Regions from separate parts of the Weissella sagaensis genome, predicted to be linked through region 1. Evidence: riboswitches for the same ligand, from Rfam matches in the RefSeq annotation. Region 1 holds a riboswitch; each other region holds the start of a gene.

Evidence for each region. Region 1 has a riboswitch for thiamine pyrophosphate ahead of thiW (energy coupling factor transporter S component ThiW). Riboswitches for the same ligand answer to the same signal wherever they lie in the genome.
Region 2: it holds a riboswitch for thiamine pyrophosphate, as region 1 does, so the genes downstream of both, thiS (sulfur carrier protein ThiS) here and thiW (energy coupling factor transporter S component ThiW) in region 1, are expected to answer to the same signal.
Region 3: it holds a riboswitch for thiamine pyrophosphate, as region 1 does, so the genes downstream of both, thiD (bifunctional hydroxymethylpyrimidine kinase/phosphomethylpyrimidine kinase) here and thiW (energy coupling factor transporter S component ThiW) in region 1, are expected to answer to the same signal.

The regions. Positions count from the first base shown of each region.
Region 1 is NZ_BLKA01000005.1:14,103-17,370, reverse strand. Features, by position in the region: gene thiE (thiamine phosphate synthase) at 1-189, opposite strand, end outside; gene thiM (hydroxyethylthiazole kinase) at 152-985, opposite strand; gene thiW (energy coupling factor transporter S component ThiW) at 985-1,503, opposite strand; TPP riboswitch at 1,607-1,709, opposite strand; gene G7Y65_RS06310 (LysR family transcriptional regulator) at 1,757-2,653, opposite strand; gene G7Y65_RS06305 (phosphoglycerate kinase) at 2,859-3,268, opposite strand, start outside.
Region 2 is NZ_BLKA01000001.1:489,681-492,948, forward strand. Features, by position in the region: gene G7Y65_RS02505 (thiazole synthase) at 3-773, opposite strand; gene thiF (sulfur carrier protein ThiS adenylyltransferase ThiF) at 784-1,434, opposite strand; gene thiS (sulfur carrier protein ThiS) at 1,451-1,648, opposite strand; TPP riboswitch at 1,693-1,781, opposite strand; TPP riboswitch at 1,877-1,968, opposite strand; gene G7Y65_RS02520 (DUF368 domain-containing protein) at 2,039-2,875, opposite strand; gene G7Y65_RS02525 (GNAT family N-acetyltransferase) at 3,053-3,268, shown strand, end outside.
Region 3 is NZ_BLKA01000002.1:263,599-266,866, reverse strand. Features, by position in the region: gene G7Y65_RS03840 (Sapep family Mn(2+)-dependent dipeptidase) at 1-1,406, shown strand, start outside; TPP riboswitch at 1,456-1,553, shown strand; gene thiD (bifunctional hydroxymethylpyrimidine kinase/phosphomethylpyrimidine kinase) at 1,623-2,438, shown strand; gene G7Y65_RS03830 (TenA family protein) at 2,438-3,058, shown strand; gene G7Y65_RS03825 (MTH1187 family thiamine-binding protein) at 3,117-3,268, shown strand, end outside.

The sequences.
Region 1 (3,268 bases):
CGGTAAGTGATACCGATCCGTTATCTTTTTAACTTTAATAGCTAGTTCATAATACGCACGTGTGGTTAAATCTTTTTCGCGTAATTGCACAAAAGTTACCCCATTAGCACATGCTGTATTAACTCGTTCTAAAAATGTTTCCTCGTTTTCATCATAGCGTGATGTCACTAAATACAATTCTTTTGCCATTAATAGTCCCCTTCATTTGATCCATCCAATTTGGATTTTGTTCACCCAGTAATGATAATTGGTTTAGAAATTGTTGTCTAAAATCAGCAATTCCTTTTGTTGTGGCGGTCATTTTAGCTTGTTCACCCGCAATATTTAAATAACTAATCGCCAAAACAGCAGCAGTCTCAGGCACAATTTGTTCACCTAATAAAGCTGCTAACAGTGCACCTAATACATCACCTGAACCCGTAAAACAATCCAATTCTAAAACACCATTCTCTAAAACCCACACATTATTTTGGGCTACAATAATATCTTTTGCTCCTGTAGCAACGTAAATTGAAGTAGTTGGTAGTGTTTTGAGTGCTGTTATTAACTCTGTAAATGCTGCAGGTGTTTGATCGATTTGGTTGCCATCCACACCACGACCATTTGTTTTCAATCCTGCAATTGCTCGCATTTCTGAAATATTACCACGCACAATTGTTGGTTCATACGTCATAATCGCAGTCGCTATATGCATTGCTGTCCTAGCACTTGCGACACCTACTACGTCTAAAACAAAAGGTTTATCATGATAGGCTAGCTTACTTGCAGCCAGCAAACTCTCTTCTTTAGCTACGGATAAGCTACCTAAATTTAACAAAACACTGTTTGTTTGTCTTGCCAAATCTGAAAAAGCCCGAACATCTTCAGTCATTATAGGTTTTGCACCAATATAAAGTAATGCATTGGCCACTGTTTCAACGGAAACCGTATTCGTTATACAATGAACTAACGGTGCAGTAGTCAATGGCATGGTTACTTTTTCCATTATCGTATCACCCTTTTCCCATTAAACACTTGCATCATATCTTTAAACAAAGAAATTTTCTTAGCTTGCTGCCAAATTAACCAAGCAGCTACCGCCCCCATTAATGTTGCCCCTAAAAATCTTGGCGTATACAACAACCAATATAAATCTGTTTTAGTACCTGTAAATAATACCATTACCGGATAAGAAACTAATGAACCAATAATCCCCGTCCCAATAATTTCGCCAATAATTGACCCGTAAATATTCCGCGTTAGGCGTGCACCAACACCTGCTAACAATGCACCGAAAACAGCCCCCGTTAATGCCAATGGCGGAATCCCCATCAAAAGCATTCTAATAATACCACAACATACGGCCATAACGGTTGCATATAATGGCCCCATTAAAACACCGGCCAATATATTAATAACGCTAGACATCGGTGCCATGCCTTCAATACGTAAAATAGGCGATAATACAACATCCAAAGCAATCATCATTGCTAAGTAAGTTATTTTCCTAACTTTTGAATTCATCTTAATTCTCCCAAAAATTTTACTGCTTATAAAAGTCAGACAACAAAAAAGGCCTTTTTGCAATAAAAAATCACAAAAAAGCCTTTATAAATACAATTACTCATATTGGTATTTTCACAATTCCTACGCTTAAATAACTAAAACAGGTACGAAGGGTCTAGAGCAATCCTCTTTCTCAGCCATAAATGGCTCCCCTTTGTGATTAATATTCTATTATATTACCATCATAACACATCAATCAACAAAATACTGACTAATTAATATGTTGGTTAACGACTTGTGTTATATATTTCCAAAATAGTTTATTAGCATTGGACTCATGCTCTTGTTTTAAACGTATAAAGCCAAAATTACTGGTTGTATTTAACCGCACCTTACGCTTAATCAGTTGATTATCATTACTAATATCAACACGCTTATCCATAACCAAAGCAATTCCCATACCATTTGAAACCATGTTTAATATTATATCAACACGTTTTCCTCGATAAGCAACAGCTGTTGTTAACTGCTGTCGTTCAACCATCATACTAAGTTTATTAAATACTAATGATTCTTCACCATCCAACACTAAAATATCTTCTTGTAAGATATCATTGATTGACAGTACTCTTTTGGCCGATAAGGAATGATTTGCTGGCAACACAGCCACTAAGCTATCTTGATCGGTTAACAGTGTTTCAAATTTATTGTTTAATCCTGTAATATATTGGCCAAAAATAATATCTGCTTGATTGTCTAATAATGAGTCAACAAGCTTACGATCTTTAATTTCAGAAAAATGTAATGTTACTTCTGGAAAATTTTGATGAAAAGAGCTCATTAATGAAAACCCTTCGTAATTTGAAAAAGCTGACATCGTATGAATTGTTAAGACATTGTCCGACTCAATATTATGTTGATTTAATGTTTGTTGTAATGCATCAAATTCATGAATGATTTTTTTAGCATACATTTCTGTAATACGGCCTGATTCAGTTAGCGAGATACGGCGATGTTCACGTATAAATAATTTTGTTTTTAATTCTTTTTCCAAGGCTAATATTTGTTTAGAAACATTTCCTTGTGTTGTATATAATCTTCTAGCTGTCTCAGAATAATTTTCGGTTTTAGCTAAGTCTAAAAACACATTAAATTTATGAATATCCATAATAGACTTCCTTATACATTACTATTTGGAATAGTTTATCACAATTATAACCTGTATGGCATCTCAATAATATTAAAAGTGTTTAAAATATTTTAATTTAAAATAACTTTCATGCTTGTATTTATAATGAACAAGTAGATTACTCATAATAAAAAAGCAATAAATCACCAAAATTGGTAACTTATTGCTTTTTAGTATGAGACATTTATTTTTCAGAAATAGCAGCGATTCCAGGCAAAGTCTTACCTTCTAAGTACTCCAATGAAGCACCACCACCAGTTGAAATATGACTTAATTGATCAGCAACACCTAATTGTTGTACAGCAGCGGTTGAATCACCACCACCAACAATGGTTGTTGCCCCATTTTCAGTCACTTTAACAAGTTCTTCACCAATAGCCAATGTTCCCTTAGCAAAGTTTTCCATTTCAAATACACCCATAGGTCCATTCCAAACAACTGTCTTTGCATCTGCAAGAACTGATTTAAATAGCTCAATTGACTTAGGACCAATATCTAGCCCCATGTATCCATCTTTAATGTCACCTTCAGCAACATATGACTCTGCATTATTTGCAAAGTTATCAGCTGCGACAGCATCAATAGGCAATACTA
Region 2 (3,268 bases), on a different contig from region 1:
AGCTACTTACTAATTCCCAAAATAGGGGATGATGCAGCTGCTTTTTTATCTAAGACACGACCAGGCTGGGCCAAATAACCTTTACGTCCTGCTTCAACAGCTAACTTAAAAGCTTCTGACATCAATGGAATATCACCAGCCGTTGCCATTGCTGTATTTGCCATCACTGCAGCTGCACCCATTTCCATGGCTTCAGTCGCTTGGCTCGGACGACCAATACCAGCATCGACAATAATTGGCACGTCAATTTCATCAATCAAAATTTGAATCAAATCTTTTGTTGCTAATCCTCTATTAGTACCAATTGGTGCACCTAATGGCATTACCGCAGCTGCACCAGCTGCGACTAATTTACGAGCTGCATTTAAGTCAGGTAACATGTATGGCAAAACAATAAATCCTTCATCAGCCAATACCTGTGTTGCCTTAATTGTCTCTTCATTATCTGGTAATAAATATGTCTTATCAGGGACAACTTCTAATTTAATAAAATCACTACCACTCAATTCACGTGCAATTCGGGCCATACGAATTGCTTCTTGAGCATTCGTACTACCAGATGTATTAGGTAAGATAGTAACATCATCAGGAATATAATTTAGAATATTTTCTTCTTGCGTATTCGTACGACGAAGTGCCATCGTAATAATTTGCGCACCGGCATGATGAATTGCTGAATCAATTAATTCATATGAATACTTACCAGAACCCAAAATAAACCGTGAGGAAAAATGGTGTCCACCAAGAATTAGTTCATCATTATTTTCAGTCATTATGTTTCTCCTATTCTGACAATACGGGTTGGTTAGTCAATAAACGTAAAATCGCATTCGCTTCATGTCCGGCACATACCATAACACGTGGTGCCATCAATCCTTCCATGCCTTTGCTATAGCCATCCCCACAAATATAGACATTTGGTAATGGTTGCTTTGTTTGTATTTCATTGGTAAGATGCAACCCAGCCATCCCATTCCCCATAACCAATGGCTTATCAGGATAATGTTTTGTTGCACCTTCCAATAACATTGCCTTTGCTGTTGGATTATCAAATGCCTCACAGATAATATCAGCATCTGCAAATAATTCAGCAATGTTCTCTGATGTTATCTTAGTTTGCACCGTATCTATCTCAATAAATGGATTAAATTCCAATAAATTTTGCTTTAACGCCGTTACTTTTGGTAAACCAATTTGACTAACTTTATACTGTTGCCGGTTAAGATTACTCATTTCAATCGTGTCAAAATCAATAATTGTTAAATGACCAACACCACTACGAGTAAGGGCGATTGCAATATTAGAACCCAATCCGCCAGCACCTGCAATGATTACATGCGCTTGTTGTAATTGCTCAGTTGTACCAGCAACATTACGTTCCTTCATTCCCATAAAGAATTCTTTGACGTCTACGCCTTGAAACTTTGGTATCATTTCATCGTCCTCTTTTCTAACCACCACCTACAAAAGAAATTAATTCAACCTTGTCATTTTCAACCAAGATTTTTGTATCTAATTGATCACGATGAATAATTTCACCATTTAATTCAACAACAACATTTTGCATCATACTTGTCTTAGCTTTTAGTAAATCGGTTAAAGTTTTACCAACCATTTGATCCATTGGTTTACCATTTACATTAATCATTAAAAAATGCCCTCCTTTCTGATCATGAAAGAAGGGCATTTGCACATAGTCAAATATCGCTCTTCCTTCGATCGCATTACCGACATCAGGTTCATGGGTATTTCTCAGCCTTACGGCACCCCAGACGATGATTCTTTAGATTTAATTTTTACCAATCGCTCTATACGATCCGAATAAAATAAAAAAGGTAGTCTCTTTGCATACACAAAAAGACTACCCATTAATTTCTATAAATGGACTGTATCTTCCTGCGCAGGTATTAACCAAATCAGGTTCAGTGGGTATATTCTCAGCCATATGTGGCACCCCAGATACGTTAATTAACTTAACTACTTAACAGTAGCACGTTTTTTTTATTAATACAATCCTTTCAAGTAAGCGGTTCCATAATTAAATTGTTGTTGGTTTAACTTTTTGTTCCAGATTTCCCATCCACCAACCAAGCCAAGTTCCCAACGCTAACAAGGCAATTGCAAACAAGTAGTGCCAAATCGTAAATCCGGTATAGTCCAACGGCACAATCATGACGGTAGAAGCCATGACAATTCCAAAAATAGCATGGAATAACTTTGCATAAGCCACTTTGAACACATATGCCATCACTTTTGCAAATACTAAAACGATAACTAATAAGCCAACAATCAGTGGGACCAGTACTGATAAATCACCTGTTTTAATACCATCACTCATTCCTTTATATAATCCTAGGTAAATCAGAAAATTTGATGGACTTAGCCCTGGAACTAATAAACCTAGTCCAATCAAGCCACCTGATAATAACCAAGCACCTGTACTAGGTGTCATGGTCGAAAATAGGGGCTGTCCAAACCATAAGAATAGCAACATTAGCACACCAGTCATAACCATAATACCTAGATCAGCTTTAGAACGACCATGTTTACCAGCTTCTTGCCACAAAGTTGGAATCGTTCCTACAATGGCCCCAATAAAGAACCAACGTGCCACATTTTCTACTTCACCCAACATAAAACTAATCACAAAGGAAAGTAGAAAAATACCAATCACAGCGCCAATACCAACTGGCAGGAAGAATAAGAAATTAGCTTTGAAATTTTTGAATGGATTAGCCATGAATAATATCATACGTTCATATAAACCAAACACAGCAGCTAAAGCACCACCACTGATTCCTGGTAAAATAAATCCCGATCCAATTAATGCGCCTTTAACAGCACGGAAGATAGTATCTCCTGGTCGTTTTTGCATTGATTATAGCCTCATTTCATTTATCATTTTGTTGATATTTATATTATTTCTCTTCATTATATCTGATAAAGGCTTATAATAAGTTAAAAAATAGACTTTTATTAACTTAATGACAAAATTCTTTTTTAAGTTCTTTGCTATAATGAATTACAAAATATTTTTATGGGGGAATATCATATGCCTTTAACTTATACACGTCTAGCTCAACCAGAGGATGTTGATGCTATTTTTAGTATTATTCAACAAGCGGTTGCATATCTAGGTAGTCAAAATTCACCACAATGGCAGGGCACGGCCGAACCAAAACGCGATGAATTCATTCATGATATCCAAAAGGGGAGCGTTTATGTTTTAATTTATAATCATGCTATAGCCGGCATTGGTAAACTAGTA
Region 3 (3,268 bases), on a different contig from region 1:
AAACACAGCTTTACTATGCAGACTGGTTAAAAGACTTAAAAAATTTACTAGCAATTCCCTCCGTTCGTGATGATGCGTTAGCCACTATAGATGCACCTTATGGTCCAGGACCAAAAGCTGCATTAGATTTCATGATGGCTATTGCTGAGCGTGATGGCTTTGAAAATATTGGCACTGTGGGGAACAGAGCTGGTTTTATCTATGTTGGACCAGAAAATGATACACAACCTATTGGTGTCATCGTCCATGTTGATGTGGTTCCCGTTAATGATCTTGATCAATGGCAAACAGATCCATTTACGCCAACAGTTAAAACAGATAATCACTTATATGCACGCGGTGCTGATGATATGAAGTCAACTGTTATGTTAACTTATTATGCAATTAAGGCCATTCAAGATGCAAAAATACCATTGAAACATCAAATCCGTTTTATCATTGGTACCGATGAAGAAAGTGAATGGGCTGATATGCACCAATATTTTGCAGAAGAGGGTCCTTTGCATTACGGATTTTCTCCTGATGGTTCAGCCAATTTATCATATGGGGAAAAGGGGATTAGTCAATTAGATTTATACTTTGATTCTTCAAATAATGCTGATAATCCGGTACAACTTTTGAATTTTCATAGCGGTACTGCAACCAATGTGCTTCCTGGGTTTGCAACTGCAACGGTAGCTGGTATTGAGGTTGATACATTACAACCACTGTATAATCATTATCTTAAAACGGTAAACTTATCTGGAAATATTAGTGCTGTAGATGATTTTGTGAAACTTAACTTACAAGGTGTTGCAACCCATGCTGCTCGACCTGAAACTGGTAAAAATGCTGCAACCTACTTAGCTCATTTTTTAAATAACTTTGATTTTAGTAGCAATGCAACTAAATTTTTACAATTTATTGGTCAGACTCTACATGAAGATCCATTTGGTGAGAAGTCAGGATATGGTAAAGCAGAACCGAAATTAGGTAAAACTAGTCAAAATATTGGTATTACGGATTTTGTTGCGACTAAAACAGGGCACATCAACCTAAACTTCCGTTATTCATTAGCCTTTAATGAACCCAAAACTGTTAAACAAATATTACAAGATGAACCATGGTTATCTAAAATCACGCGTGATCCAGCAGGTTTAACACCACATTATGTTAGTCAGGATAATAAATTGGTTACTTTATTAGCGCAAGCATATCAATCAATTACAGGTGAGTTACCAAAACAAGGAATTAATGGTGGCGCTTCATTTGGTCGTTTAATGCCTAACGGTGTCGGCTTTGGTATTATTCCAACATCTGAACCTTCTCTAGCCCATCAAGCTAATGAATCATTTAACTTAGACAACTATGATACAGGTATGCATCTTTTAATTGCAGAAATCTTAGCACTAGCCGATAACTTATAATTAATATTGACCCGCATTAAAACCCATGTCATAATTAAATAACAATTAAATAATTTACTAGGGGAGCATTCTGCTGAGACGATTTACTATCGGACCCTTTGAACCTGTTTAGTTAGTGCTAACGAAGGAAAGTAATGGTAAAATGCGATTTAGAACACAGAGACCAGATATTTCCTGGTAGCTGTGTTTTTTTATTGTCATATTTGGGAGGAAATCATGTTAGAAGTACCACAAGTTATTACAATTGCATCAACTGATTCAAGTGGCGGTGCCGGCATTAATGCTGATTTAAAAACTTTTCACAATCAACAAGTTTATGCCGCAACGATTGTCGTAGGTTTAACTGCTCAAAACACATATGGTGTCCAAAACCAGTATGCAATTCCAACAGATTTTATTAGTGAACAGTTTAAAAGTATTGCTGATGATTTAAACATCAAAGCTGCCAAAACAGGTGCATTATTAGATGCAAATCGTGTTCATATCGTTGCGAAAGAGTGGCGACATTATGAGCTAGGAAAACTAGTGATTGATCCTGTTATGGTAGCTAAAGGTGGGGCGCAATTATTAAGCGATGAGGCAATTTCGACGATGATTAACGAATTAATTCCCCAAGCATATTTAATCACACCTAATTTACCTGAAGCCCAAGTTCTTGTTAATCAAACTATCATAACAGATGATGATGTTAAGCAAGCTGCCAAAAAAATTCAAAAAATGGGCGCTAAAAACGTCTTAATTAAAGGCGGTCATCGCAGTAATTCTGAAAACAACTATGCAGATTATATTTTATATGAAGATGGTTCTTTTGAATGGCTCGTCATGCCTGGTGTTAATACAAACCGTACACATGGTACAGGTGATACCTTATCAGCCTTTATTACGGCCAATTTAGCCAAAGGATATGACCTTAAAATAATTATGCCAAAAGCTAAAAAGTTTACTTATGAAGCCATTCGACAAACAATTAATGTTGGTCATGGACACGGACCATTAAATCATTGGGTTAAAACAACCATGGAGAGTGAATAATGAAATTTCACAATTATTTATTAAAACAAGCTGAACCAATATTAAATGACATTTATCAATCATCATTTGTAAAGGGCATTGGTTTTAATAATTTATCACAGCAACAACGCGATTATTATGTTGCACAAGATAGTTATTATACAGATGAATTTAGTCATTTATTTGATTTGACGATTACTAAATTAACAACAGAGCAACAAAGTACACAACCACAAACTTTAGACGAAACAGTAGCGCATGATGCTCTATTAGCTAGTCCAAATATGCTTAATATCCCACCAGATGATCATAATTTAGCTTATTTAGACCATATGAAAACAGAAATTATGTCTGGTGACGCAACTAATGCAATGTTGGCTCTATTACCATGTACTGAATCATATCATCTCATTGGTAAGCGTTATTTAAATACGACCGCTCATAACACTTATTCACCTTGGTTAGAGTACTACACGAGCTCAGCATACCAAGATTTTACACAGTGGAGTTGGCAAGTTATTGATGCTCAGATACCTGATTGGCAAAAATTACCAGTAAATGACCAAAAACGTTATTTAAATACTTATTTAACTTCGTATCAGTTTGAATTATCATTTTGGGAACATGCTGCCCAACAATAAACTATGCAATGAATGCTATAATAAAAATATGTTGATTACAGAAAAGGAGAAAATTTAAATGAATACATTAATTTCAGTCGCAATCGCACCATTTGGTGTTGGTGATGAACTAAGTAGTTATGTTGATGAAATCATTGGTGTCATTGAAACCTCTGGTCTAACATACAAAACAACAGCTATGGGCACGGAAATTGAAGGTGAATGGACTGA